DNA from 4 places in the Priestia sp. Y58 genome. Region 1 is predicted to be linked to each of the others. Evidence: riboswitches for the same ligand, from Rfam matches in the RefSeq annotation. Region 1 holds a riboswitch; each other region holds the start of a gene.
What was found. A riboswitch is a leader RNA that binds a small molecule or an ion and turns the genes downstream of it on or off. The one in region 1 is predicted to bind thiamine pyrophosphate.
Positions count from the first base shown of each region.

Region 2: linked by a shared signal. The riboswitch ahead of MMB68_RS24180 (thiamine phosphate synthase) and the one ahead of MMB68_RS16590 (acetylornithine deacetylase) in region 1 are both predicted to bind thiamine pyrophosphate.
Region 3: linked by a shared signal. The riboswitch ahead of tenA (thiaminase II) and the one ahead of MMB68_RS16590 (acetylornithine deacetylase) in region 1 are both predicted to bind thiamine pyrophosphate.
Region 4: linked by a shared signal. The riboswitch ahead of thiT (energy-coupled thiamine transporter ThiT) and the one ahead of MMB68_RS16590 (acetylornithine deacetylase) in region 1 are both predicted to bind thiamine pyrophosphate.

Region 1 is NZ_JAKWFL010000005.1:136,752-144,263, reverse strand. Features, by position in the region: gene MMB68_RS16615 (DUF6612 family protein) at 1-239, shown strand, start outside; gene MMB68_RS16610 (N-acetylmuramic acid 6-phosphate etherase) at 445-1,095, shown strand; gene MMB68_RS16605 (MurR/RpiR family transcriptional regulator) at 1,108-1,962, shown strand; gene MMB68_RS16600 (PTS transporter subunit EIIC) at 2,052-3,413, shown strand; gene MMB68_RS16595 (MupG family TIM beta-alpha barrel fold protein) at 3,410-4,420, shown strand; TPP riboswitch at 4,640-4,742, shown strand; gene MMB68_RS16590 (acetylornithine deacetylase) at 4,857-6,134, shown strand; gene tenA (thiaminase II) at 6,140-6,811, shown strand; gene MMB68_RS16580 (ABC transporter ATP-binding protein) at 6,804-7,512, shown strand, end outside.
Region 2 is NZ_JAKWFL010000011.1:69,773-77,284, reverse strand. Features, by position in the region: gene MMB68_RS24200 (thiazole biosynthesis adenylyltransferase ThiF) at 1-94, opposite strand, end outside; gene MMB68_RS24195 (thiazole synthase) at 91-858, opposite strand; gene thiS (sulfur carrier protein ThiS) at 864-1,067, opposite strand; gene thiO (glycine oxidase ThiO) at 1,064-2,191, opposite strand; gene MMB68_RS24180 (thiamine phosphate synthase) at 2,175-2,798, opposite strand; TPP riboswitch at 2,920-3,021, opposite strand; gene MMB68_RS24175 (hypothetical protein) at 3,180-3,395, opposite strand; gene crcB (fluoride efflux transporter CrcB) at 3,443-3,832, opposite strand; gene MMB68_RS24165 (fluoride efflux transporter FluC) at 3,833-4,231, opposite strand; gene MMB68_RS24160 (amino acid ABC transporter substrate-binding protein) at 4,573-5,394, shown strand; gene MMB68_RS24155 (amino acid ABC transporter permease) at 5,378-6,082, shown strand; gene MMB68_RS24150 (amino acid ABC transporter ATP-binding protein) at 6,113-6,847, shown strand; gene MMB68_RS24145 (nucleoside hydrolase) at 6,881-7,512, opposite strand, start outside.
Region 3 is NZ_JAKWFL010000003.1:286,461-293,972, reverse strand. Features, by position in the region: gene MMB68_RS11530 (sodium-dependent transporter) at 1-1,120, opposite strand, end outside; gene MMB68_RS11525 (hypothetical protein) at 1,297-1,479, opposite strand; gene MMB68_RS11520 (TspO/MBR family protein) at 1,782-2,528, opposite strand; TPP riboswitch at 2,755-2,853, shown strand; gene tenA (thiaminase II) at 2,950-3,639, shown strand; gene MMB68_RS11510 (aldehyde dehydrogenase) at 3,668-5,068, opposite strand; gene MMB68_RS11505 (ArsR/SmtB family transcription factor) at 5,082-5,384, opposite strand; gene MMB68_RS11500 (SDR family NAD(P)-dependent oxidoreductase) at 5,397-6,176, opposite strand; gene MMB68_RS11495 (helix-turn-helix domain-containing protein) at 6,485-7,512, shown strand, end outside.
Region 4 is NZ_JAKWFL010000007.1:173,607-181,118, forward strand. Features, by position in the region: gene MMB68_RS20815 (LysE family transporter) at 1-108, opposite strand, end outside; gene MMB68_RS20820 (YqcI/YcgG family protein) at 261-1,028, shown strand; gene MMB68_RS20825 (cupin domain-containing protein) at 1,003-1,311, shown strand; gene MMB68_RS20830 (cysteine hydrolase family protein) at 1,333-1,920, shown strand; gene MMB68_RS20835 (GNAT family N-acetyltransferase) at 2,012-2,503, shown strand; gene MMB68_RS20840 (hypothetical protein) at 2,607-2,975, shown strand; gene MMB68_RS20845 (amino acid permease) at 3,012-4,451, opposite strand; lysine riboswitch at 4,554-4,738, opposite strand; TPP riboswitch at 4,913-5,013, shown strand; gene thiT (energy-coupled thiamine transporter ThiT) at 5,046-5,654, shown strand; gene MMB68_RS20855 (ethanolamine ammonia-lyase reactivating factor EutA) at 5,811-7,229, shown strand; gene MMB68_RS20860 (ethanolamine ammonia-lyase subunit EutB) at 7,256-7,512, shown strand, end outside.

The DNA of each region.
Region 1 (7,512 bases):
ACGATGCAAGTGTATTAGCGGAAGTCATGACACCACTTGCAGAAAAATATCAGGCGGGTGAGCTGAGTAACGAGCAGTTAGTAAACGAACTTATTAACGGAGTAGCAAAACGCTATCGTGAGCCAGTTGAATTACTTCCGGCAAAAACAGTCCCTGTACACGTTATAAGAAATGGTGAAAAAGATTACGAAGTTTTAATGCAAGATGAGTATCTGTTAACATTTGCTCAACAATCATAAATAGACATAGAAAAAGATTTCAGCTATATGCCTGAAGTCTTTTTCTATGTTTGTTTAAAATATAATTTTAAAAATAAAATAAATTATTGAAATTATATTTTAAAGGAATTATAATAACCATAACTTCACTACATGATGAAAAAGTAGCTAAAAAAATGAATGAACAGCTTACATTATTAACACAGAGTCCCAAAATGAGCAGACCATGAAGATAGATACGGCTAGTACAAAAGAAATTTTGCACGTAATGAATAAAGAAGATCAAAAAGTGGCGCTGGCTGTGCAAGAAGTACTTCCAAACGTAGAGGTAGCAGTTGAGTTTGTAAGTGAATTATTTCAAAAGGAAGGCCGGCTTATTTATGTCGGTGCGGGAACAAGCGGACGCACTCCTTATGTGATTGGTGCATTAAGATATGCAAAATCTGTAAAAGCTAAAGCAGTGGCGCTGTCTTGCAATGGTAATTCTCTTATTGGAAAAGAAGCGGGCCATAGTATTGAGGTGGTAGTAGGTCCAGAAGTGCTAACAGGTTCCACAAGGTTAAAAGCAGCAAGCGCTCATAAAATGATTCTCAACATGATTTCTACCGCGGCTATGATCAAAGTAGGAAAAGCGTATGAAAACTTAATGATAGATGTTCATGTGAGTAATGAAAAGCTTAAAGAGCGAGCGATAGGTATTATTTGTAAAATTACAGGTGTTTCTTATGAGCAAGCAAGTCAAACGCTTGAAGAAGCAAATAATGAGGTAAAAACAGCAGTGGTTATGATCAAAACAAATGAAAATTACGATACCGCAAAGACGTTACTGAATAATGCGGGGGGTTATGTGAGAAAAGCGATTGAACATTACGTATAAAGGAGAAAAACGATGTCAACAGGCGGATTAACAATGATTAAAAACACGGTGGCTAAGCTTCCGGATTCGGAGAGGAAAATTGCTGAATATATTTTAAACAACCCGCATACTGTGGTAAACAGTACGGCTGGGGAACTAGGAAGACTAGCGAATGCGAGCAGTGCCGCTGTTATTCGTTTGTGTAAATCTATCGGGGTTAGCGGCTTTCAAGAATTAAAGGTAAGAGTAGCCGGTGATTTAGCTAAAGATACAGAACAAGGATACCGCGATATTGAAACAAACGAAACGATTCAAACTATTGTCAAAAAAACAGTAAGCAACAGCATTCAAAGTTTAAGTGATACGGCCGAGCTTGTGAATTATAAAGAAGCAGAGCGGGCTGTTTTGACATTGATTGAAGCCAAAAACATTCATTTTTTTGGAATCGGTGCTTCACATATTATTGCTATGGATGCGCAACAAAAATTTCTTCGAATTAATAAAAATGCGACGGCTTTTGCAGATAGCCATCTAGCAGCTACACTCATCGCAAATGCAAGTAAAGACGATGTAGTTGTGGGCATCTCTTTTTCAGGGGAGACCCCTGAAGTAAGCAATGTCTTATCTTTAGCTAAAAATCGCGGAGTAAAGACGATTAGCTTAACTAAGTACGGACAGTCTACCGTTTCGTCTTTAGCAGATATTTGTTTGTATACGTCTTATTCTCAAGAAGCGCCGTTTCGAAGCGCAGCTACATCGTCTCGTTTAGCCCAGCTTTATGTGATTGATGTTTTATTTTTAAGTATTGCAGCGCAGCAGTACGACCAGACGATTGAGTATATTGACAAAACAAGAGATGCCATTCAGTTTTTGAAAGATAAAAAATAAAAAAAGAAAGCGATTGCAAAAAGGGGATTTTGTGGTCTGTTTCCTCAGTGGCGTATCCATCTAAGAGGAAAATACAAAGGGGGATTAACATGTCTTTAGATAATCATCAATTAGCAAAGGCTGTTTTGGAGATGCTTGGGGGAGCATCCAATATTGAAGCGTATACGCATTGTATGACGCGGCTGCGCGTGACTGTAAAAGATGATTCAATCGTTAAAAAAGCAGATATACGAAAACTTGAAGGCGTGCTCGGGTTAGTGGAAGAAGAGACGCTGCAAATCATTATTGGTCCCGGCAAAGTGAACAAAGTAACAGAGGAGTTTGGAAAGTTAATTGATGAATCCGGCGGTATTAACTTAGAAAATCGTGCAGCACAGCGAAAATCGGAGCTAAAAGAAAAAAATGCAACTCCGTTTAAGCTCTTGCTTCGCCGAATTGCAAGTATTTTTATTCCGTTGATACCTGCTCTTGTAGCATCTGGACTTATTACTGGAGTGACAAAAGCAGCTGTGCAAGCGAAGTGGCTTCCGGCGGATTCACAGATTGCTATTCTTTTAACCGTTATCGGAAGCGGTTTATTTGCTTATCTTGGTATTTTAGTAGGTATTAATGCCGCAAAAGAGTTTGGAGGTTCGCCAGCTCTAGGAGGCTTAGCCGGTATTTTAGTCATTAATCCTGCCGTAGCTGATATTAAACCTTTTGGGGAAGCACTTCTGCCGGGGCGGGGTGGTTTAATAGGCGTGTTGCTTGCAGCAATCTTTATGGCCATGTTAGAAAAACGAGTACGTAAATTTGTCCCTCAGTCACTGGATATTATTATTACACCAACCGTTACGGTGTTAATTACAGGAATTATTACGTATGTGGTATTCATGCCAATCGGCGGCTTGATTTCAGACGGAATCACAAAAGGTCTTTTAGGAGTTTTAGAGGTGGGAGGAGTTGTAGCAGGCTTTGTTTTAGGGGCAACGTTCTTGCCGCTCGTCATTACGGGACTGCATCAAGGCCTTACTCCTGTTCATTTAGAGCTTATCAATTCAATTGGAGATGATCCGCTTCTTCCTATACTAGCAATGGGCGGAGCCGGTCAGGTCGGTGCAGCTTTTGCTATTTATATCAAAACAAAGAAAAAACGTTTAAAGCGAGCAATTGGAGGCGCACTTCCTTCAGGACTGCTCGGAATCGGAGAGCCGCTTATTTTTGGAGTCACACTTCCTTTAGGGCGGCCATTCTTAACCGCTTGTCTTGGAGCTGGAATCGGCGGAGCGTTTCAGGCGCACTTCCATATTGCAACTGTAGCAGTGGGAGTATCAGGTTTGCCGCTTACGTTTTTAGTTCATGCGCATCAAATTCTTCTTTATTTACTTGGATTAGTTATTGCTTACGCAGCAGGCTTTATTTGTACCTATTTCTTTGGATTTAACGATGAAATGGCGAGGGAGTTTGAATGATTGGCATTTCGTTTTATTTGAACGATAGAGATGCCAAACAAAGGTTAGTAGAAGCGAGTGAATGCGGCGTTACACGCGCATTCACTTCACTTCACATTCCAGAGGAAAAAGGAGATTTGGCTGAACGGGCAAAAGAATTGCTTCATGTGTCTAGAGATTGTGGAATAAGCGTGTATGCAGATGTATCCAAGCATACACCGTTTCATTTGGGTATCGAAAGCCTTATGACTCTATCTTCACTTGGCGTATCAGGTATTAGACTAGACGATGGCTTTAGCGTAGAAGAAACGATTTTACTTGCGGATGAGTTTTATATTGCCCTTAATGCAAGTACATTGTCAAAACAAGAAATAGAAGCGCTGTTATCTGCAGGCCTTCATCATCATCAGCTGCTTGCTTGGCATAATTTTTATCCGCGGCCTGAAACAGGGCTTGAAGAAACGTTTTTTCAACAGCAGACAGATTTATTCAATGAACTTCGTATTCCAGTGTGTGCTTATATTCCTGGAGAAGGCGAAAAAAGAGGTCCTATTTATCAAGGTCTTCCTACTAGAGAAAAAGACCGTAATAAATGTCCTTTTACCTCTGCAGTAGATTTATACGGATGCGGAGTAACGGAGGTTTATATTGGAGATCCATACGCCAGTTCAAGTTTATTAAAACGTTTAGTTCAATATCAAGAAAACCGCATTATTCCGCTACGCATTCGTTCACCTCATATACAGGGAACGTACAGCGTGCGTCCGGATATATCAAGAGACGTTCTGCGTTTGGTGGATACACGATCTGTAGAACCAGTGCCGCCATATCATACAGTCGAGCGCGGAATCGGAGCAATTACAATGGACAATGATGGCTACGGACGTTACAGAGGAGAGGTTCAAATAGCTAAAAAGAATTTGCCTGCAAATGCTAATGTTAACGTGATTGGGCATGTGATAGAAGAAGATCATGAACTGCTTTCGTTAGTGAGATCGGGTCAAAAACTTGAGCTTATTCCTGTCTAAATGGAAAAATCGTGTATTTTTAAAGAAGCTGATAGCTAACTAGTAAGTTTATAAAAACAAAGAGCACACACTGCTTGAAAAAGGTGTGTGCTTTTTATTTTACTAAAAAGGAAACTATTTTCATTACCCTATCATGAACCTTTCTATTGAATAAAACGCTTTACTATGATAAAACTATTACAGGTAAACATATGATAATAGATTAATTTCATAGAGATACAACACCACTAGGGGTGCTTTCGAAGCTGAGAGAGACGAGAAGTCTTAACCCTTATAACCTGAACTAGGTAATACTAGCGTAGGAAAGAGGTATTGTAATGCATGTTTTGTATGGGATTTCCTTACGAACTCGTTATAATAATTTTGTGTACATAAACAAAAACACTTCTTTCCTGCGAAAGAAGTGTTTTTTTATGCGTAAAGGAAGGTGTCATACATGGAAGAAACAATTGATTTGCTTGTCAAACAGGTAGAGGAGCGCAAAGGAGAGTTAATCCAGTTATTAACAACGCTTGTTTCGTATAAAACGCCAGCGCCTCCTGCACGAAATTCTCATGAAGCGCAGCTGCACGTAGCGAATTTTCTTAAAAACTGCGGTTTCTCCATTGATATGTGGGACTTATATTCTAACGACCCCATCGTAGTGGGTACGTTAAAAGGACAAAAATCAGCTGACTATCAAAGCCTGATTATTAACGGTCATATGGATGTTGCTGAGGTACAAGAAAATGAAAAATGGGAAACAGATCCGTTTGAAGCTGTCGTGAAAGACAATAAAATCATCGGACGCGGAGTTGCTGATATGAAAGGCGGCTTGGCAGGAGCGTTGTTTGCAGTTCAGCTTTTAACGGAAGCAGGAATCAAGCTGCCGGGAGACTTGATTTTTGAATCCGTTGTAGGAGAAGAAGTAGGAGAGGCAGGTACGCTGCAATGCTGTCAGAAAGGGTATACAGCTGACTTTGCGCTTGTAGCGGATACAAGTGATTTGCATATTCAAGGTCAAGGCGGAGTGATCACGGGATGGATTACGATAAAAAGTAGTAAAACCTATCATGACGGTACACGCCGAAGTATGATTCATGCTGGAGGAGGGCTTTTAGCCGCAAGCGCTATTGAAAAGATGGCAAAAGTGATTGGAGGGCTGCAAGAATTGGAGCGTCACTGGGCTGTTACAAAGAGCTATCCAGGATTTTTGCCAGGGACAAATACGATTAATCCAGCAGTAATCGAAGGCGGAAGACATGCTGCTTTTATTGCAGATGAATGCAGGCTGTGGATCACCGTTCACTATTATCCCAATGAATCGTACGACCAAGTATCAAAAGAAGTGGAAGAATACATTTTAGCTATTGCAAAAGCGGATCCATGGTTAAAAGATAATCTGCCAACCTTTGAATGGGGAGGCACATCAATGATCGAAGACAGAGGAGAAATCTTTCCGTCATTAGAAATTGATGAAAATCATGGAGGAGTGCAGCTGCTTGCAAATACTCATGAACAAATGGAAGGGAAAAAGCCTCCAATTGATGTGTCAACTAGCGTAACAGACGGGGGATGGCTAGCTGATGCGGGAATTCCGGCGGCTATTTACGGTCCGGGAAATTTAGCAAATGCACATGCTGTGAACGAACAATTAGATATTAATCAGCTTGTTCAATATACAAAAGTGATGGTGCAGTTCATTTATACGTGGCTGCATACGCATAAGGAGTGAACATCATGAAATTTAGTGAACGATTATACGAAAAGCTGCAGCCTATTTGGCGTCAAAATCATAATCATCCCTTCGTACAGGGAATGGGAGACGGAACGCTTGAAAAGGAAAAGTTTCGCTTTTACATGATTCAAGATTACCTTTACCTAATTGATTATGCCAAGTTATTTGCAATTGGAGCCATGAAAGCTACCGATCTTCAAACGATGGGGAAATTTGCAGGCCTTTTAGATTCTACGTTAAATGAAGAAATGAGCCTTCACCGTGAGTATGCCAAGAAATTTGAAATCAGCGAAAAAGAATTAGAAAAAGCGCAGCCATCTCCTACAACGCTTGCATACACACATTATATGCTACACGTTGGTCAAAGCGGAACATTAGCTGAATTAGTGGCGGCTCTTTTGCCTTGTATGTGGAGCTACTGGGAAATAGGAAAAGAACTCAGTGAAAAGCCTGGAGCTAACAATGAGTTTTACCGCGAGTGGATTGAAATGTACAGCTCAGAAGAATTTGGAGAACTTGCGACGTGGTGTATAAACTTATTTGACTCACTTACTGAAGACAAATCAGAAGCGGAGTTAGAAAAGCTCGAAGAAATTTTCTTAAATACGACGCGTTTTGAGTATATGTTCTGGGATATGGCTTATAACGAAGCGATGTGGCCAATTCATGAATAACTCTGTGTTATCTTTTCAAAACGTCAGTTTTACGTACAAAAATGGTGATCAAGCGATTTTAAAATCATTAAACTTAGACGTGAAAGAAGGCGAGTTTGTCAGTATCGTTGGAGCGAGCGGATCTGGAAAAAGTACGTTGTTTCGTCTCATTACGGGTCTTGAACAGCAGAGTGAAGGCGATATCGTGATTAACGGAAAGTCTTATGAAAAGCGACTAGGAAAAGTAGGCTACATGCCGCAGCAAGATTTGCTGCTTCCGTGGCGTACGATTCTAGACAATGCAGCGCTGCCGCTTGAGCTTCACAATGTGTCAAAAGCAAGTGCTCATCAGCAAGTGTCTCAGCTGCTTGAAGAGTTTGGCCTAAAAGGGTATGAAAACCGTTTTCCAAGTGATTTATCCGGAGGGATGAAGCAGCGCGTTTCTTTTCTGCGGACGGTATTAAGCGGTTCTAACGTGCTGCTTTTAGATGAGCCTTTTAGTGCACTTGATGCAATCACGCGTTTATCGATGCAGGAATGGCTGCTTGACCAATGGCAAAAGCGTAAGCATAGCATCTTATTTATCACTCATGACGTCAATGAAGCGCTTTTTTTATCAGATCGCATTTTTATCTTTTCAGACAAGCCGGTAAGTTATCTTGAAGAAATTCAAGTGCCGCTTAGCAGACCTCGAACGCAAAAAGATCTGAATCAACAGCGAG
Region 2 (7,512 bases), on a different contig from region 1:
CTCCTACAATCAGAACATGCTTTTCTTGAATTAGCTGCTGTCCGCCTTTTCCAATAGGTTGAAACAGTTCTTGGCGGGAATAACGATTAATCAACCGATACTCATCCCTTCTGTTGGACTGCTTGCCGTGGCATATTGTTTCTTTTCAATACGTCCTGCTTCAAATGCTGCTCTTCCTGCCTCAATCGCTAGCTTCATAGCACGAGCCATTTTCACAGGATCTTTTGCTCCTGAAACAGCTGTATTTAATAACACACCATCTGCTCCTAGCTCCATAGCTTGAGCTGCGTCTGAAGCCGTTCCAATACCTGCATCTACAATTACTGGAACAGTTGATTGTTCAATGATAAAACGCATGTTCAACGGATTGATAATACCTTGACCTGAACCGATAGGCGAAGCTCCTGGCATAATGGCATGTACGCCTAACTCCTCTAAACGACGCGCAAGTAAAACATCATCTGATGTGTAAGGTAAAACGGTAAAGCCCTCTTTTAACAGTTCTTCACTAGCTTTTAATGTTTCAACTGGATCAGGAAGAAGCGTCTTATCACATCCAATTACTTCTACTTTCACCATGTCACAAAGTCCAGAAGCCTTTGCTAATTTAGCAATACGTACGGCCTCTTCTGCATTTTTTGCTCCAGCAGTGTTAGGCAAAAGAGTGAAACGCTTCACATCAAGCGCTTCTAGTAAATTAGGCTGATTTTGATCAAAAATATCCATTCGTCTAACAGCAAATGTTAAAATTTCTGTTTCCGACTCTTCTACCGCTTGACGCTGAGTCGTAAAGTCCGGAAATTTTCCTGTTCCTAATAATAAACGTGAATTAAATGTATATTGTCCAATTTTTAACATACTCTTCATCCTCCTCCTACAAATGAAACGACTTCTAACGCATCTCCATCTTTTAAACTTGCATCACTATGTTCTTCTTTTTGTAAAATATTCTTGTTTAGCTCAACAATTACCACTCGTTCGTGCAGGTTCTGAGCCTGCAACAAGTGCTGAACCGTTTCAATTTCATCTCCAACAGTAACGGTCTTACCATTAATGATTAGATTCAATGAACTCCCTCCATTACTCTAGTTAGCTGAAATGATGTAAAAAATGAATGATTCGGCTTTTTCCCTAACAAAGCATCAGCCATAATTTTTCCAGTTGCAGCACTTAATAAAATACCGTTTCGGTAGTGGCCAAACGCCATGTGTAGATTCGCTATTTCAGGATGCTCTCCTAAATAAGGCCAGCCATCATTTGTTTGTGGACGAAGACCTGCCCATGCTTTTTCAAATGTGGCTTCTTTAATAGCCGGCAGAAGCGCAGAAGCTTTATTCAGCAAAAATTGAATACCTTGTGCAGAAACCGTCTTGGTAAAGTCATGCTTTAGCTTAGTTGCCCCTATTACGATTCTTCCACCAGTCTTTGGCACTAAGTAAAAACCTTCATCTAAAAAAATCGTTTTAGAAAGCAGCGGCTTATGACTTTGCAGAGCAATACACTCCCCTTTTACAGGAAACACCTGACCTAAATGTTCAGAAGAAATAAAGCGTTTAGCCCATGAGCCTGCTGCAATAACTACTTTTTCTCCATAAAAAGAGCCTTTGGACGTCTGTATACCTTTTACTGTTTCATTTTCCATAATAAGAGAATGAACGTCACAGTATTCAAATACATCTGCTCCGTGATACAAGGCTCCATGAGCAAGAGCTTGCGTTAACTTAGCTGGAGCTAGCTGGCCGTCCCCCGGTATTGTAATGGCTCCGTATATGTCTGGAGAGAGCCCGGGTTCTAACAAACGCGCTTCTTTTACATCGATCCATCTTACATGTTCATCCCACCGGTGGTGCTGAGCGGCTTTTTTCTTTAATACGTGTGCATCTTCTTCTGTTACAGCGACTTTTAATAAGCCTTTTTGAATGAGCTCTACGTCGATGGCCGTTTTTTCTTTTAGTTCCTTCACCAGCTCAGGAAACATGCTTCGGCTCTTAATAGCAAGGTCTAAAAGAGGACCTTCTTCATCAATTTCAGCTTGGGCACCTAAAATACCAGCGGCTGCACTTGAAGCTTCACAACCAATTTGATTGCGCTCAAGAATGGCCACTGATGCTCCTTGTTTTGACAAATGATAAGCGATAGAAGAGCTGATTATGCCTCCTCCGACTAACAGTACATCATAATGCTGCTTCATTTTCTCCACCTCCAGATGTCCATATATGAGAATATTGTTTAATCGCTTCAAGGGGATTTTGCGCAAGCATGGCACCAGACATCACAGCTATACCGTGTGCTCCTGTTTGCAGTACCTCTTTGGCATTTCCAGGTGTAATCCCACCAATCGCAATAACTGGTATCTCCACAGCGTCTACTACTTCTTTTAGCGCTGCTATCCCTCGACTTTTTAATCCTTTTTTTGAATGAGTTGAATAAATATGTCCGTATAGAATATAATGAGCGCCATCTTTTTCAGCTTCTAGAGCTTCTTCCACAGAGTGAACTGATTTTCCGACAATAAGAGAAGGAAATGCGTCTCTAACACACGAAACATCTAAACTATGATAGGCAAGCTGTACGCCTTTTGCTTTTAAAGCATGCGCTACATCAACTCGGTCATTTACAATAATTTTAGAGAGACAAAATGGCAGGCTTTCTAGCAAACATTGAATCTGCTTTGCCGTTTTCTTTTTTTCTCTAATATGAATGGCACCCGCAAAAGGCTCAATAGCCGTTAAAATGTCTCGAACCTCTTCAATTGGCTGCTTATCTGTTGTAATGACATGAAATTTAGGAATATCCATATGATCGAAACCTTTCCTTTCAGAATAAAGAGAAATTTCAATCACTTCATCTTGTGTAGAGGGCTTTATTACATACAAAAAACCACTCTACAACGTAGAGTGGTTAGCATGTATCGTTATGTAAACATGATCGCCACTTCCCTACGCTGGTACAAACCAGATCAGGTTCAAAGGGTCCGAAATACATTCGTCTCAGCTTCAAAAAGCTCCCCTAGTGATTGCTATTTATTGATTTTGTTTTTGCACTTAAAATTATAACACAACTAGATGTAAATACAATATCTCTTTATGCTCTTACGGCTCTCTTCCTTTTATAGATGTATCTTTTAAGCTTCTTTACTAAGAGGCCCGGCGCACCACATCATTCTGCTTTTTATATGGTTAGTAATCGGTATAGTCGTCAAATTCTTCTTTGTCTTTTTCCTTTTTCCGATCCCATATAAACAGCAGGAGTAACATAATAAAAGTTAGAATATAAAAACCGTAAAAAATAAATGCCGCCACAACATTTATAAATAAAAATAAAAAACCGATGATCTGACCTGCAACAGCTACAATCAACAAAATGTATTTCCAAACTTCTGCTTTTCTATCCATTCTCTACTTCTCCGTCTTTTTGTTTTTCCCTACTAGAAACGTTCTCTTTACTTAAATAAAAACGTTCCTGCCAGTAAACCGACTGTAAATAAACCAACTGTTCCAAATGCTGAAATCCCCACGTACGCCAACATTTTCCGATAAGATTTTTCTCGAATTAACTGCACGGTTTCCACACTAAACGTTGAAAAAGTGGTAAAAGCCCCGAAAAAACCAATGCCGATCATTAGAAATATTGAATCATTATAAGCATGACTCGGAACCTTTCCATAATAACTACCGTAAAAAAGACCAAGGCCAAACGCACCAAGCAAGTTAACAAACAGCATTGATACTGGAAAAGGAGGATTTGAAACTGTTTTTGTAACCTTTAATCCCAAAAGATAACGGCATATGCCTCCAGCTGCCCCCCCAAGTGCCAAGCTCACTATGCTCATTTACTTCACCTCATGTACTTTTACTAAATTTTTCCCTGCCGCTTCACCGCATAGATAGCCTGCTAAGGCAAGAAGGATTCCACCTACTAAAGAGACAATGACATAAATGGCTCCCCAAAATAAATGGTGCTGTGTGAGGGAAATGACGTCTCCTGCAAACGTTGAATACGTGGTAAAACCGCCGCATAAGCCCACGCCTAGTCCAAGCTTGATCCATTCCTTTGGCTGTTTCCATGCAAAAAATCCCGTTAATAGTCCTAATATGAAGCTACCTAATAGGTTTTCAATTACTGTTCCTATTGGATACCCCGTATATAATAAGGAAAGATTTAGAAAATAACGTGCATATGTACCAGCGATAGCACCAAAAGCAATTGAGATTAAGTTTATGGCTTTCATCATATCGCTCCGTTTCATAAATTCTTCTTTAAGTGTACCATAAGGAATTTATTTCTACCTTAACATTTAACTATATGTTTATTGCACCAAAAGTCATGAAAAAATGAAAGAGAAAATCGTCGCATGAAACTTCCTTTTTCCTCCTCAAATCTCCCTTAAAAATCCACTTAATCCAAATTTTAAAATCTTTCTGTATCCTTATGACAAACCGTGTATAGAAGGTATATTTCCCTTATTTTAAGTCACATTAATCGTATAAGTTTTTTTTGTTGACTTTTGCTGTGTTCTTGTTTAGTATCACAGAGTATCATTTCCTATCAGAATACTAGGGGGTTTAGAAAATGAAGAAATTTGCTGCACTTTTGTCGCTACTATTAGCTTTCACAGTTGTGCTTGCCGCATGCGGTTCTAGCTCAAAAAATGAAGCAAACAATGGAGACAATAAATCTTCACAAGAAGATTTATATAATAAAGTGAAAAAAGATGGCGTATTAACAATTGGAACTGAAGGTACATACCCTCCGTTCACTTTTCATGATGACAAACAAAAGCTAACTGGGTTTGATGTAGAATTGGCTCAAGAAGTAGCTAAACGCCTTGGCGTAAAAGCTGAGTTCAAAGAAACACAGTGGGATGGCATGTTTGCTGGATTAGATGCTAGACGATTTGACATGATTGCTAATGAAGTTGGTATTCGTGAAGATCGTCAAAAGAAATACGATTTCTCTGATCCATACATCCAGTCAGGCGCTGTATTAATTGTTCGTAAAGACGAAAAAGATATCAAATCATTTAAAGATTTAAAAGGAAAAAAATCAGCGCAGTCATTAACAAGTAACTATAAAGACATGGCTCAATCTTATGGTGCAAACATTACGAGTGCTGAAGGTTTTGCTCAAGCAGTAGAACTAATGAGCGCAAACCGTGTTGATGCTACAATCAACGATAAATTATCGTTCCTTGACTATAAGAAAAAGCACCCTAACGCACCTATCAAAATCGCGGATGAAAAATCCGATGGTGCTGCAAGCGGCTTTATGTTTAGAAAAGACAGCGGTAAGTTAGTGGATGAAGTAAACAAAGCATTGAAAGATATGAAAAAAGACGGAACATACGCAAAAATTTCTAAGAAATGGTTTGGCGAAGATGTTTCTCCTAAATAATATTTTTCCTGATGGAGAGCGATTGAATCAATTGATTTCAATCGCTCAATCATCTCTCTTACCAATGCTAAAGGGAGCTATTCAATATTCTATTCCACTAACATTAATCACGTTTGTACTCGGTATCATTTTAGCTGTCTTAACAGCCTTGGCTCGTTTATCATCTATAAAAGTTTTAAATATAATTGCGCGCATCTATGTATCGATTATTCGAGGTACACCGCTGCTTGTGCAATTATTTATTATTTTCTACGGCTTACCCAATTTAGATATAACAATTGACCCATTTATCTCTGCTATTATTGGATTTTCATTAAGTGTAGGTGCGTATGCATCTGAAATTATTCGAGCAGCGATTCAATCTATTCCTAAAGGACAGTGGGAAGCTGGCTACTCACTTGGTATGACCTATTCCCAAGCGTTAAGACGGATTATTTTACCGCAAGCAGCACGTGTATCGATTCCGCCATTATCTAACTCTTTTATTAGCCTTATTAAAGATACGTCACTTGCATCGCTTATTCTTGTTTCTGAGATGTTCCGTAAAGCTCAAGAAATTGCTTCGACTAACTATGAATTTTTACTTCTTTATAGTGAAGCAGCGCTCTTGTACTGGATTATGTGTACAATCTTATCCATTATCCAAGAACGCATTGAAATAAGACTAGATCGTTACGTATCTAAATAACCGTTTCGAGTAGCTAAAGGAGTTTTTCATATGATTAATATCAAAAATTTGCATAAATCATTCGGTGATTTGCAAGTATTAAAAGGGATTGATTTGGAAGTTGAACAGGGCAAGGTAATTGTATTAATCGGTCCTTCTGGATCGGGTAAAACTACTTTTTTACGTTGCTTAAATCTTTTAGAAATCCCAACAGACGGCACGATTGAACTTGATAAAAAAAGCATGAATTTTACCAAGCCTGTTCGCAAAAAAGACATTACCTCATTTCGAAGTCTAACAGGTATGGTCTTTCAAAACTATAACTTGTTTCCTCATAAAAATGCGCTTGAAAATGTTATGGAAGGGCCTGTAATTGTAAAAGGTGTTCCTACTCAAGAAGCAGAAAAAAGAGGGAAAGAATTATTAACACGAGTTGGCTTAGGAGATAAGCTTGACTTTTATCCTTTCCAGCTGTCTGGCGGACAACAACAGCGTGTTGGCATCGCCAGAGCAATGGCGATGGACCCAAAAGTTATGCTGTTTGATGAGCCTACTTCAGCTCTTGATCCTGAGCTTGTAGGAGACGTTCTTCAAGCCATGAAAGACTTGGCAAAAGAAGGAATGACGATGGTGGTGGTAACTCACGAAATGCGCTTTGCCCGTGAAGTAGCGGATGAAGTTATTTTTATGGATCAAGGTGTCATTATGGAAAGAGGGACACCGGATCAAATATTTTCAAATCCTCAACAAGAGCGGACACGTCAATTCTTGAATATGATTCATTAAAAAGGTTGCACACTTTCATGTGCAACCTTTTCTTTATTTGGCTACTGCTTTTTTCATCAAATCTGTAATGTACGTAAAGAATGCTTCAGCTGTGACATCATATACGACATCTACAGGTCGTCCCTCTTCGGAAATTTCTGTTCTTCCTTGGCTCGGTGTTTCTGTATGCACAATACTCGAAACGGTTTTTACCTTCACAAGTGTTGAATTCCCTGTAAATGCTGTTGTGAGTACATCCCACAAATAATATGTTGAATTGGTTTCAACGTGTACAAGCGGCGGGCAAGCCGCATAGCACTGCCCTACAAAGTCTACTCCTTCATATCTTCGAAGTGAAGCCCACATTTGACGAATAGCGGGCGTTAAGGGAACTTGATTCGTGCTTTCTAAAGCAACCATCTCAACTTTAATTTTGCTTTTCCATACTTTCGCTACTGCTTCTGGATCCCAAAAAGCATTCCACTCCGCCGTTCCATCATGTTCAGGTTCCTGCACATTTCCTACTTCTTGAAATGTACCGCCCATCCACACTAATTTATCAATTTTCTCTTCTATTTCCGGCGCTTTTTCAAGTGCTCTTGCTAAATCAGTTAACGGTCCTGTAAATAATAAAGTCGTTTTCCCGGCTGTGTGCTGCAATGTTTCAATTAAATGATCGTGAGCAG
Region 3 (7,512 bases), on a different contig from region 1:
CTACGTCAAATATACTTCTGCCAAAAAGTGAGACATGTTTTAGTACACCAAACGAAAGTGCTGATGGGATACCTACCACAAACACAAGAATCCCTGATAAAGAAGCGTAGCGAGTTCGTTTTGTCTGATCGTCTTTGGTTAAAGCAGCTACGATAATTTCCAGCAGTGAAAAAGCAGACGTAAGCGTAGCAAATAGAAATAAAATTAAAAACAGTGCTAAAAAGACGGTACCAAACGGCATTTTCTCAAATACTGTTGGCAAGACCACAAACAAAAGTCCAGGTCCTTCAGTTGGCTTTAATCCAAACGAAAAAACGGCTGGAAAAATAGCCAAGCCCGCCAGCAGCGAAACAAACAAGTTCAAAATAGCAATAGTGCCAGCTGAACGCGTCAAGCTTACTTTTTTCCCTAAATAAGAGCTATATGTCACCATGCAGGATAATCCCACGCAAAGCGAGAAAAACGACTGACCGAGCGCATAGAGAACAGATGACCCTGTAATGGCTGAAAAATCCGGTTTTAAAAAGAACTTTACTCCGTCCATTGCTCCGTCTAATGTTAAAGAACGCACCACGATAATGATAAAACAGATAAATAACAGCGGCATCATGTATTTATTAGCACGCTCTATTCCTTTTTGTACGCCTTTTGAAATAACAAACACTGTAATTAATAAAAACAGCGCCTGTGCACCTAATACCACATAAGGTTGGCTAATGACGGCATTGAACAACGGGCCGTACTCTTTTCCGCTTAGCATACCGGTTATGCTCATAATCGTATATAAAATCACCCAGCCGCCAACGACGCTGTAAAAGGAAAGCAAAACGACACAGCTGAGTACTCCGAGCCTGCCAATCCATACCCAAGCGGATTTTGGAGCAATTGCCTTATAAGCACTAATCGCTTCTTTTCCCGTATGTCTTCCAATGATAAATTCTGCCAACAGAAGCGGCAATCCAATAAAAATCGTAAATAAAATAAACAACGCAAAAAATGCTCCACCGCCACTGGTTCCCGTTACGTATGGAAACTTCCATATCGCTCCTAGACCAATTGCTGCCCCAGCAGATGCTAAAATAAAACCGAGGCGTGAAGACCACTGATTTCCTTTACTCATATAATGTTACTCTCTCCTCTTCTAAACTCAAAACTCACCTGATTAGTACTGTACCATAAATGCAGAAGAAAATCATTCCCGTTTTACTTTTTTCTATAAAACGATATCTATATAGAATAGAAAAAATGAAGAAGCAGCTGCTTCTTCATTTTAAGGTTGGTATTTCTATTCAAAATTTATTCTCTGTACGATGATTCATCTCCACGGTAGGCTTCTTGAGTTGAAATTTCTTCAATATGCATATGCCCTTCTCTCTCTAAACGAAGGACCGTACGCTCTGCATCTTCATAACTCTCGCACGTCACTTGTTTATATTCCATATCATCTTTATCTGTGTAAGCGACTAAATATGTTTCCATTTTAACTCCTCCTATATAACCTGTATGTAACGTATGTTGCCTTTTTCGTTTATTTCTAAACATATAGGCTCCAAACATAAAGCCTAGCATACTATAATAGCGGAACTTCAATTTAAAAAAGTTGAATTTTTCATTATACACCGATGCAACATGGAGGTTATACTTATGACATTTATTTTATCATTCGTACCAATTGTTGTTCCTTTTGGTATTTTAATTAGCTTAATTGCTTTTACAGCTGCTTTTTTACAATCAAAAGAGCATCATAAAAAGCTCTAGCTTACAAAAGCTAGAGCTTCTTTTTAAAAGCGTCTATAGCGTTTAATCAGTCCCACAATAATGGCAATTGCTAGTAAAACAACCGAAATGATGACAGTAATGACAATTGGCTGATTTCCACTTTGCTTCACTGCAATGGCAATATAAGCCCAAATAAAAACAAGCGGATAAACAGCGTCTCGGTTTTTTAATGTAAACATAATGCCTAGCACAGCTCCTACCAGCAGCATAATAACCGTCCATGCTAACTCGCTCAGGCCAAGCAAGTGCTGTATTCCATTTGCTTGAAATACAACAAACACATTGACAATAGTCGCAACAGAAATCCATCCAATATAAAGCGAAATCGGCAGACGCATAAACCATGTCGTCATCCGAGAATGCTGAATAATGGAATACACAATCATTAATGTGCCTAAAATAAAGAGCATAACTAAAAGGGATAACTTATAGTAATCGTTTTGGAAAATAAAGATCCACGCACTATTTAACAAACAGTTTAGAAAAAACCAAATGCCGATACGTGCATATATTTCCTTTTGATCTTCTCTTGCAAAAAATTGGCGTATAACCCAAATGGTTAATAACAAATAAATAACGCCCCAGATAGCAAAGGCATAGCCCGCTGGTGTAAACAAGGTAGGAACTTGCGCAGAAGCTTCCCCCGTTGTTTTGCCTCCTATTGGAATGGCATTTGCTAAATAATTCACAAGCAGTGTAATAGCCAAGCCTACTGCATTTAATATAGCATACAAACGAAATTTCGCCATTTTGTTCTCTCCTTTCTTCTATTTATATGGGAATGTTTCGGAGACGAAAACGGCTCTTCCCTTCATTAATACCTCTTCTTCCCTAAAAATATGCATTTTTAAACAAAAATGATTAAAAATAGCTTTAAGAAATTTCCTCTTTAAAAAATAAAAACGGTTAGCGCACATTTTCCTATAACTCTTTCTATTTTTCAGAATATATGGTAAGTTAAACATAGATTAATAGGAAGTCCACTAGGGGTGCCCACCGGCTGAGACAAGTTTTCTTGATCCCTTTGAACCTGATCTGGCTCATACCAGCGTAGGAAAGTGGCAATGTTCAGTTTTTTTACTGTCCTTTGCCACTCCGTTTATAAACGGAGTGTTTTTTATTTCCTTTATGTGCTTGTTTGTGACTTCCTCATATTAAAGGAGGATTTTGATGTCATTTTCATCTCAATTAAGACAAGAAGCAAACTATATTTACGAAGCCATTTTTAACCATCCTTTTATTAAAGGAATTGCTGAAGGAAACGTGCCAAAAGAAGCGCTGATTCACTACGTTTCTCAAGACTACGAATACTTAACAGCATTTGTTCGCATTTACGGCGCTGCTTTAACAAAATGCCGCACGCGTACTGAAATGGAAGCCTTTAATGCCGGCATTTCTACGGTATTACATAGTGAAGTACACCCTCACAATAATTTTTGTGAAGTAGCAGGCGTACGTTATGAAGATCTTCACACTGAGACGCTTTCACCGACGGCTAGCCACTACATTAACCATATGACAAGTGTTGCGCACACAGGTAGCTTAGCGGAAATCATTGCAGTGCTTCTTCCATGCCCATGGACGTACGTTGAAATTGGCCAGCGCATTACAGAACAAGTAAATCCATCTCCTTCTCACCCTTTTTATGAATGGATTCAGTTTTATAATAATGAAGAAATGAATGGCACAACACAATGGTTTTGTAACAAGCTTGATGAACTCGCCGAACAAGCGACTGAAGAAGAACGTAACCGTATGAAAGACCACTTCATCAAAAGCTGTGAACTGGAGTATTTATTTTGGGAAATGGCATATACCCAAGAAAAATGGCCGCTTTCTCAGCTTTCACTTTCAAAATAACGAAAAAGCCTCCTGTCAGGAGGCTTTTTTATTTCAGTAATTTTTTGATCATTTTCAAGCTTTGTTTTTCCGAAGGATAGCGGAATGACAAATCAAACTTGGTTGTTTGAGACAGCATGCTTTTAAAATGAGAAAATGTCCGGAAGCTGTCTTTTCCATGATATTGACCCGTGCCGCTCTCTCCTACTCCGCCAAACGGCAAATATGGCGTAGCGATATGCATAAGCGTATCGTTTATACAGCCTCCTCCAAATGAAAGGCGCTCCGTTATGACGTTTTGCACATCTTCACTTTCTGTAAATAAGTAAAGAGCTAACGGCTTAGCTTTTTCTTGAACTTTATGAATGACTTCGTCTAGTGTTTCATATTCAATCATAGGAAGAATAGGCCCAAAGATTTCTTCTTGCATAACATCTGATGTCCAGCTTACTTCACTTAACAACGTAGGTTCTATTGTTAGCGTGTTTTTATTGTACCCGCCTCCAACTATAGCATTTCCGTCTTTTAAAAACTCAACTAGCCGAGTAAAATGGCGCTCACTGACAATACGGCCGTAGCGGTCGCTTTCAAGCGGATTGTTACCGTAAAATTGAGAAATTGCTTTGCGAAGTTTTTCTACAAGCTGCGCTTTTACCTTTTTATGCACAAGCAAATAATCAGGAGCAACGCACGTTTGGCCTGCATTCATCCCTTTCCCAAACATAATTCGCTTCGCTGCAAGATCTAGGTTTGCGTCTTCATGTACAATGCACGGACTTTTTCCGCCTAGCTCAAGCGTGACGGGAATAAGCTGCTTCCCTGCTTCTTGCATAATAATTTTCCCTACATTTACACTTCCCGTAAAGAAAATATAATCAAGGGGCTGTTTTAAAAGCAGACTTGTCGTATCTACAGCCCCTTCAACCACCGTCACAAATGCTGGGTCAAAAGCTTCAGCCAGTAATTCTTGTATAACGCGAGATACGCTAGGCGTTAATTCAGAAGGTTTTATAATTGCCGTGTTTCCAGCCGCAATCGCTCCTACTAAAGGAGACAGTGCTAATTGAAACGGATAGTTCCACGGAGCAATAATTAACGCGACTCCATACGGTTCAGGAACAATTTTCCCTTTAGAGCCCACATGTGTTAAAGCGGTTTTTACTTTTTTAGGCTTCATCCATTTTGCTAGATGTTTAAGCGTAAATCGAATTTCCTCTAGTAAAATCCCAATTTCCGACGTGTAGGCCTCTACTTCAGATTTATTTAAATCTTGTTTTAAAGCATCCATAATTCTCTGCTCGTTTTGTTTGACTGCGTCTCTTAGCTTATTCAGCGCTTGAATACGGCTGTTGATACTCTTTGTCTTTTGCGCATAGAAATACTGCTTTTGTGTAGAGACAATATGTTCAATGACCGTTTCATCTGTGATATAAAATCGCTCGTGGTTCATCACTTTCATCTCCCTATAAACATTCGGCTTCAACTGTAGCAAGCAAGCTTTTTAATAGCTCAACTGCCTCACTTAAAGCTAGTGAATAATATCTCTGCGTCCCTTTTTGCTCAATTTGCACAAGCTTTTGATCGCGTAAAATTTTTAAATGATGAGAAATTGCCGGTCTTGATAGCGTAGACTCATTTGCAATTTCATTTACGGTTAAAGGCTCTTTTTCGGCGAGCAGCAAAATAATATCTTGTCTTGCTGAATCACTTAGCGCCTGAAAAATAGGAATGCTGGCACGAAATAACTCGACTGCTTTTTCACTCATATAGATTCCCCTTTATTTAATTTCTTGTGTTCTTCGGACAACGGATGTAAGCCACTTTCTTGGTACAAAGCGCGGGATGAACGTGGCGAGACGAAACTGCACTCCTGGTACGATAACCGTCTGCCCTTTCATAAATTTTTTATAGCCAACTTTAACAACTGTTTCTACATCCATTGCACCGCTTTGAAAAAGCTTGGAGTTGCTTAGCTGGGCGCGGTCGCTAAAACCAGTTTTAGTTGGACCCGGGCATAGAGCGCTTACCGTTACATTGGTACCTTTTAATTCATTTTCAAGGGCCTCTGTGAAAGACAATACGTACGCTTTTGTTGCATAATACACCGTCATAAGCGGACCCGGCATAAATGCAGCAACGGACGCAATGTTTAAAATTTTACCGTGATTTCGTCTAACCATATCCGGTAAAAATAATTTTGTTAAATGAGTTAATGATCGGATATTTAAGTCAATCATGTTTAACTCGTCGTCTAAAGCTGTTTCAATAAATTTGCCGTATAGTCCAAAACCAGCATTATTCACTAAATAGTCAACGTGCATTTTTTTATTTTTAAGTTCTTCATATAGTGACTGTATCTCTTCTTCTCTTGATAAATCCTTAATAAACGTTATCACGTCAATATTATAAGTAGATTTTAAATTCTCTCCAATCGCTGTTAGTTTATCAGCGCTTCTGGCAACTAAAATTACAGGATACCCATCCTTTGCGAATTGATAAGCTAACTCTTCACCTATTCCTCCGGACGCACCGGTGATGAGCGCATAATGCTGTGACATAGTGTTCACTCCTTATGTTTATATGTTCAAGAACTTAAACATTTAAACTTATCTTATAGGATTCATTTTTTCCCGTCAACTGTTTTCTATACTCTTCTTTTCTTTTATGTTTTCCTTTTTTTCCATTTGCGTATTTCTGTACATTTTTTTACAAAATATGCGTTTTCTTTACATAGAAGGCTAATGTCGTCTAGTTTTGACAACCTTTGTCACCTAGCAGGAAAACAAGTGAAGATATGGTGAATACAACATACAACAAATAATCCATTACATAGTTGGATGAAAATAGATAAGGGAGGAAATGAAAAATGATGGAGACATATACAATTAAAAAAGTAAGTGATCAATTAGAGGTAGAGAAGAAAACGCTAAAACAATGGGAAAAATTATTGGGCAGCTATTTAACAATTGAACGAGTAGATGGGGCCCGTGTCTATACAGAGGAACAAATTGAATTATTTAATGATATTAAACAGCTGTTTGATGAACAATGTACGTTAGATGAAGTCAAAGAATATGTTCAGCTGCTGATAAAGGAACAAGAAGAGCAGGAACATTTAGTGATGGAATCAGAGGCAGCGGTTTCAAAAGAAGAAGAACCGCCACAGTTGAAAACAACAGCTAAAAAAGAAAACGTCATTGATTTTCAAGAACATTCCAATAAACAAATGAAGCAAGAAAAGAAAAAGGCTGCCGAAAAGCAGGAAAGCATTTCAGAAAACAAGCAAGAGAAGACCTCTCCTATACCTGAAGCACGATTAGCTACTGAAGAAGAAAAGCAGGCTATTTCTGCTTCTATTGAAGAGCCAAAACCAAACGACCTTGTTGTGAATGAAAAAGAACTGCTTCAAGGGGAATTAGTAGAAGCTGTTCGCCGCTATGAAGATGTGTTTGAGGTACTTGATACATTTAAAGCTGATTTGTTAAAAGAAATGCGAGAAGGTATGCGAAATGAAGTTCGCGAAGAAATTGTCGGAGAAGTAAAAAGAGAGCTTGAAAAAAGTGCTACCCAAACTGTAGAAATGGTGGAGTCGGTCGGGGCATACATTTCTGAGTCTTCAGAACGCAGCGCAAGAGATGTAGAAAATATGTCTAAAAAAATTATCCGTTCTAACGAAAAATCGTTTGATGAAGTCACTTCTTTGATTGAAGATTATTCAACAATCGCTGAAGAGAAAACTGAGGATATGCGCCTGTTCATGAAAGATGTCATGGAGAATGCAGATGAATCCTCTAAAGAAATGCAGTATTTATTAGACCGATTCTCAAGCAACTCCACCGTTGCGATGAATCAAGTAAAATTTATGGTTGAAAAATTAAATAATTCTTCAACTAA
Region 4 (7,512 bases), on a different contig from region 1:
TCCTTTTGTCAGACCTCTTTTAATCATCTCTATATTGATTGGACCTACCGGTGCTGCGAGACTAACACCTAGAATTATTTGTTTTATAGCAATCAAAAACCACTCCAAAAACACAGCCTCCTTTCTAACTTGTCCAACAGTAGCTTATATATATATAGATTAGAGTTTTATAATTTAGAAGCGGGATTTAGTTAAAAATACTCATAAACTTTCTTTTTTTTAATACACATGTAACGTTGAGTTCCATAAGGAGGGTTTTAATGGCATCAAAAATGCTTTTTCGAGCTAATGAGATTTTAGAGTCAACGCATGTCCCGTTCTGGGGAAAAGATGCTTTTCAATATTTCCAAAGCGATATATTATCAGAAGAAAATCCATTTCCTTGTATATTAGGGGTAGAAGGCTTTAAAAAAGATTTACTGCGTTTTTCATTTGTGACTACTCCTTATAACTACCAAGATATTAGGAATACAGCGTCGGCACTTAGAGAATACATAGATACGTTCAAGACCATAGGTCGCTATACATCTTTTGTGTTATTCTTTAAGCCTGAACATAAAGAACGTTCAATGGAAGAGTACGAAACGATGTTTTGGGATACGCTGACGTTTCTTCATCAAATTGATCAAAAGAAATGGCCGCAAGACATTCCAAAAGATCCAAAAGATGCATTATGGGAATTTTGCTTTCACGGAGAACCTATTTTTGTCGTCTGTAATACGCCTGCTCATTCTTTACGTAAAAGTCGTAAAAGCAGAGGATTTATGATTACATTTCAGCCTCGATGGGTGTTTGAAGGGATGACAGGAGATTCAAAAATAGGGAAGCACGTACAAAAGGTCGTCCGTGATCGGTTGAAAACATATGATGACGTATCAGCTCATCCTGAATTAGGATGGTATGGACAGCAGGAAAACCGAGAGTGGAAGCAATATTTTTTGCACGATGATAACAACTATACTATCGGACAGTGTCCGTTTAAATTAAAAAGGAGTGAGCAGCATGGACGTAAAAAAAGCCTCTATTAAAAAAGGAGTTGGCGGAAAGTTTGAAGAAGTAATTAAAGAACTGCTTCCGGCGTATACTGGATACGTTGAAGTACAGCACGATATTGCTTTTCAAACGCATCCATCTCATACGCATCCAACTGATGAAATTCTTCATATACTTGAAGGATCTATTTACTTTACAGTTGAACGTGATACGGTTCTATGTCAGGCAGGAGATCGCATACATTTACCGAAACAAACGGTTCATTCTTCAAAAGCCGGTCCTGATGGGTGCACATACGTTATTTCCATTTTAAAATAAAGACGAAAGAAGATGATGCTTATGCTACGTTCCCGGCCAGTGCTGCTGCTTATCGATGTGCAAGAAGGATTTTATTCACCACAGTGGGGGGAAAGAAATAATCTAGAGGCAGAAAAACATATGCTGACGCTACTGCAAGCATGGAGGCGCCAAAATTATCCTGTCATTCACGTACAGCATGCTTCGGAAAATCCAGATTCTCCTTTACACCCAAGTTCGAAGGGGTTTCAATTCAAGGAAGGATTTGGTCCACAAGAAGATGAATACTTAATTCGCAAACACGTGAACAGCTGCTTCATTGGAACAGAGCTAGACAGTTATTTAAAAGCAAATGGCTATGATACGCTTATCTTAATAGGACTAACTACTAATCACTGCGTCTCTACGACTGCCCGCATGGCTGGAAATCTAGGGTACAGGACGTACGTTGTAAACGATGCAACAGCTTGCTTTGATTGTATGTCCTACGATGGAAAGACAAGGCTTCCTGCAGAAGATGTACATACATTCGCACTGTCTTCTTTGCATGAGGAATTTGCAACGGTCGTTTCTACAAAAGAGACACTTCAAGTTCTTCAAACCTTTCAATATGCTCAAAATCATAACTGATGTGCATGTGCACATCGGTTTTTTTATGTAGATTATGTTTATTAAAAGAAGTAAAATAAAGATAATTCTATACTATAAGGAGTTTGTACATATGATCATTCGTTATGCTAAAGAAGAAGATTTACCTATGCTTGTTGAAATTTATAATCAGTCCGTTCAAAAAAGTGCTGCTACTTTTGACTTAACGCCTGTAACGGTAGAACAAAGAAGGGGCTGGTTTAATAATCATATTAGCAATGAACTTTTTCCGCTTATTGTTGCGGAAAAAGATGGGGTAGTAGCGGGCTATGCTTCGCTTTCTTCTTATCGAGATAAAGAAGCGTACATTCAAACGGTAGAGCTATCGATTTATATTGATAAAAATCAGCAGGGGTATGGCATTGGAAAACAGCTTATGAAGCGAATTTTGGAATTGGCTAAAGAACTCAACCATCACGTTGTCATTTCAGGGATTACAAAAGGGAATGATATCAGTATCAAAATGCATGAGCAATTTAATTTTACATTTTGCGGAGAATTTAAAGAAGTAGGCTGGAAATTCGATCAGTGGCAAGATGTGCTTTTTTATCAGCTTATTTTATAAGATGTATGACACCTTTACACATTGTAACGTTTTAGTTTCATGTGTAAAGGTTATTAAAATAATAAGTCATTTTATTATTTTAATACGAAAGGTGTTAGCTATCATGAATACACATTTTCAATATCAGCATATAAGAGCTATTCCAAAAAGATGGTCCAAAAAAGAACTGCATATCCAGCTGAATAGAATCAAACACAATTCTGAACTATCTACTATAACAGCAGATCCGCTTTTTCATCTGTTACAATGTACTCGTTCGGGCCTTCAAACTAAGCAAGAAATCATAGACTACATCCAAAGCATTCCTACTCATCAACTTCCATCTTTTGTAACCCATTTAAGCAGGTTAATTCAGCATATTTATTATATAGAAGCTGCTGATTACTGCAATCGTCCCCTCAAAGGTTATATGCTTGTTATGAAAAAACAGCCCGCCTATATATCTCTACATTTTGCTGATCAGATCACATAAAAAAAGCTCTCTATTCTTTTGAATAGAGAGCTTTTTTTATTCGTATTTTTTCACTGTTACTTGGCATTCTTTTAACGGAATAAGCTTTGACTTTTTCGTCCATTTGTATCCTAACCAAACAATTAAGAATAAAGGAAGTCCGATATAAGAAACAAGTACACCGTACCAGTCAATCGAATCACCCATAAACGCCGAATAGTTTTGACCTAAAATAACAACAGCACATAAAATAAAGGCAAAGATAGGACCAAACGGGAAAAGTTTTGCATGATATGGAAGTTCACTCAAATCATGACCTTGGGCAACAAATGCTCTTCTAAAACGATAGTGGCTGATTGCAATTCCTAACCAAGCAATAAAACCAGACATACCAGAAGCGTTAAGTAACCATGTGTATACCGCACCGTCTCCAAAAAATGAAGCACCAAATGCAAGTGTACCGACAAGTGCCGTTGCGATTAAGGCATTAACTGGAACGCCTCGTTTATTCACTTTTGCTAAGAACCTTGGTGCTTTTCCATCTTTCGCTAAGTTCCACAGCATACGCGTAGAAGCATACATACCTGAGTTACCAGCAGATAAAACAGCTGTTAAAATAACGGCATTGATAGCCGATGCCGCAAACGCCAGACCTGCTCGTTCGAATATTAGAGTAAACGGACTTACCCGCACATCATCACTTGCTAATGAATCCGCTGTGTATGGAATAAGCATTCCAATAACAAAAATAGCTAAAATATAAAATAACAAGATGCGCCAGAAGACTTGTTTAACTGCGCGAGGAACCGTTTTTTCGGGATCTTCACTTTCTCCAGCCGCGACTCCAAGCAACTCTGTTCCTTGGAATGAAAAACCAGCAGCCATAAAAATACCTAGTACAGTAAAGAATCCACCGTGAATCGGTCCATCACCAAGCGTGAAGTTTTTAAAACCTGGTGCTTCATTGTTAAAGATACCAAAAATCATCATAATACCAATAACTAAAAAGATGATAACCGTTACTACTTTAATTAACGAAAACCAAAATTCAGATTCACCAAATCCTTTTACAGAAAGGTAGTTAAGCCCAAACATAATTAATAAAAACAGGGCACTCCATAAAATAGAAGAAGAGTTTGGGAACCAAAATTTCATAATAAGGGCTCCAGCGGATAATTCAGCTGCAATCGTAATAGCCCAGTTATACCAGTAGTTCCAGCCGAGAGCGAAACCAAAGGATGGATCTACAAAACGAGACGCATACGTACTAAATGAACCAGCTTCAGGCATATAAGCTGCGAGCTCTGCTAGGCTGGTCATCAAAAAGTAAACCATGACGCCAATGATAGCGTAAGCTAAAAGCGCTCCCCCAGGTCCTGCTGTGTGAATTGCTCCACCACTTGCTAGGAATAAGCCGGTTCCAATGGCTCCTCCTAATGAAATCATCGTTAAGTGGCGAGATTTCAACCCACGTTTTAATTCTTGCTGCTCTTGCATAGATAAATACTCCTTTCGAATGTACGGAAAGAGACGGGATAACATAAAAAAAGCCCGCAGTATATGTGCGCGCTTTTAAATCTGAAAACCGCGTCAACCTTCCGTGAAGATAGCTCTTCACATCACTCGCATGATGTGACAGTTCTGTTCCTGTTCGGAGACAGCCCCAGCTTAAATCAACCGAGAAGTGATCTAAACTTCGGCAATTTTTCCTTTCAAGCAACATCCTCAATGTTCTCTGCATTTCCGTTACTTTACTATTAAAAACTGCGACCTCTACCTCATCGATTAGGATGAGGGTTTTTTATATTCAATTGACATAAAAGAAGTATAACAAATACTAAAACGATTGTCATTATAAAAAATAGATTCAGAAAATAGAAACATCTTTGAAATCTCTCGAATCTATTTTGTTACATATGGTATAATAAACATTGTCTTTATACTACATAAATATCCAAACGTACCACAGGGGGAGCCGCCGTGCTGAGAGTGAACGAAATGTTCAGACCCTTAGAACCTGTTAGTTAACGCTAGCGTAGGAATGTGGGAATAGTAGCATATATTTGCTTACTCCTGTGTAAACCGTTTGATATGAATGATTCAAAAACAGGAGTGAGAAACGTGAATAAAGCATTACCTTTACAGGCTAAAATTGAAATAGCTATTTTTGCAGCATTGGCACTTCTACTTGACCTTTTGCCTTCCATTAAGATTGCAACGGCTGTAAGTATTTCGTTCTCCATGGTGCCCATTTTTATTATGTGCTTTCGCTGGGGAGTAAAAGGCGGGGCTCTATCTGGTCTATTATGGGGGCTTTTGCAGTTAGCGACAGGAACGGCTTATATTTTAACAGCGCTACAAACATTTATTGAATATATTGTGGCTTTTGCTTTTATAGGTTTTGGAGGTATTTTTTCACAATCTATTAAAACAAATTTAGCTACCAATAACAGATCAAAAGCTTTTGTTTTGATTGTTTTATCCCTTATTATCGGAAGCTTCGCACGTTATTTCTGGCACTTTATTGCTGGTATTATTTTCTGGGGATCGTACGCACCAAAAGGTATGTCCGCTCTGTGGTATTCTTTTTCAATGAACGGTATTTCAATGGTAGGGTCACTAATAGCCTGCTTAGTCATTCTTTCATTGTTAATTCCATCGGCATCAAGAATGATTGTAACTAAATCACATTCATCATAAGAAAAAAGACTAAATCTACCAAGATTTAGTCTTTTTTGTCATTTGTCACCTTTGTTTACACAAAAGTGTGTCAGGTTTGATAACATAGTTAGTGAAATATTCAAAAAACTGTTTTATGATAGTCAACATATTCAAACGAGATAAAGGATTGATAGCATGCTACAGAAATGGATCACGAGCATAGGTTTAGATATTGGAACAAGCACAACAAAACTGATTGTAAGCAAGCTGTTAATAGCAAATCAACAAAATCAGTTTACGCTGCCAGGCTGTCAAATTATTGATCGTCGCGTAACGTATGCAAGTTCTATCTATACCACACCTATGTTAAACGAGGTTGAAATCGATGTTCAACGATTAACGGTACTACTAGAACAAGAGTACAAAAATGCAGAAATCTCCTTAGATCAAGTGGAGGCGGGCGCTGTGATCATCACAGGAGAAACTGCTAGAAAGCAAAATGCAGAAACTATCGTTCACTATCTAGCCGAACATGCTGGAGATTTTGTTGTTGCAACAGCCGGTGCTGACTTGGAAGGAATATTGGCGGCAAAAGGATCAGGAGCAATCCAACATTCCGCTGAAACAAATGCAGTAATTGCCAATATTGATGTAGGAGGAGGCACCGCTAACATCGCTTTATGTCAAAACGGAAAAGTGATCGAAACGTTTACGCTGCATGTAGGTGGAAGATTAATTCGGCTGAATTCAGACGGCTTTGTTACCTACGTTTCACCTTATTTAACTGAATTTTTAAAAAATAATTCTTTAACACTGCGAGAAGGTGAAAAAGCAACATTTGAAAAACTCTCGTCTATCTGTCAATTACTAGCTGAAGAAACCGTGAATTATGTAAGAGCACTAATTCAAACCTCTTCGCTGCTCGTTTCTCCTCATACAAGATCTTCTATCCAACCAGAAACAATTATGATTTCAGGAGGAGTAGGAGCAATGATGGAGAAGCAAATGCCAAAAACCGTGAAAGAAGTGGCCATACACGGAGACATTGGTCCGCTTCTAGCATATCATTTTCAATCCATCCAAGTATCTCAAGCCGCTGAGACAACGCGCGCTACTGTAATTGGTGCTGGTATGCAAAATACAGAAGTTAGCGGATCAACCGTATACATTGGGTCGAAGCGGCTGCCGCTAAAAAATATTCCGATTATAGAGATACCCGTTCAGCAAGAAGAGACGTGGAATCCGCAGCTGTTTCAAGAAAGAGCTCGGGCGTCATGTATGCAGGCTTCAACTATTTTCAGTGCAGAAGATCCCCCCGCTGCTATTGCTTTATCTCATTTTCCTTACTGCAGCTATAAGATGCTTCAAGAATTAGCAAAAGTAATAAGCGCTGAATTTATTGCTTGTTTTAAGGGAGCTAAGTGCCTCGTTGTTCTATGCGAACAAGATATTGCAAAAGCCTTAGGACAAGCATTAGCTAAACAGAGCAAAGAGTTAGAAATTATTTGTTTAGATCAAATTGATTTTACACACGGAGATTACATTGATCTAGGGTTACCAGTAGCTGGAGAGGCGATCTCCGTTTCCGTTAAAACGCTCGCTTTTTCATCATAATCTATTAAATATCTAAGGAGGAAAAGATGTTTAAAACTACACGATTGTTAGGAGAAACATTTTCATTTTATAGCTTAAAAGAAATTATGGCCAAAGCAAACGAAGAGCGTTCTGGAGATCAGCTAGCGGGAGTTAGCGCTGAATCAATGAAAGAACGAATGGCAGCAAAGCAAGTTCTAGCGGATATCACACTTGCTGATATTCGAAATTACCCGCTGCTCAGCGCAGATGAAGACAACGTCTCGGCATTAATCGAAAGTCAGATTGATTCATCGGTTTACGA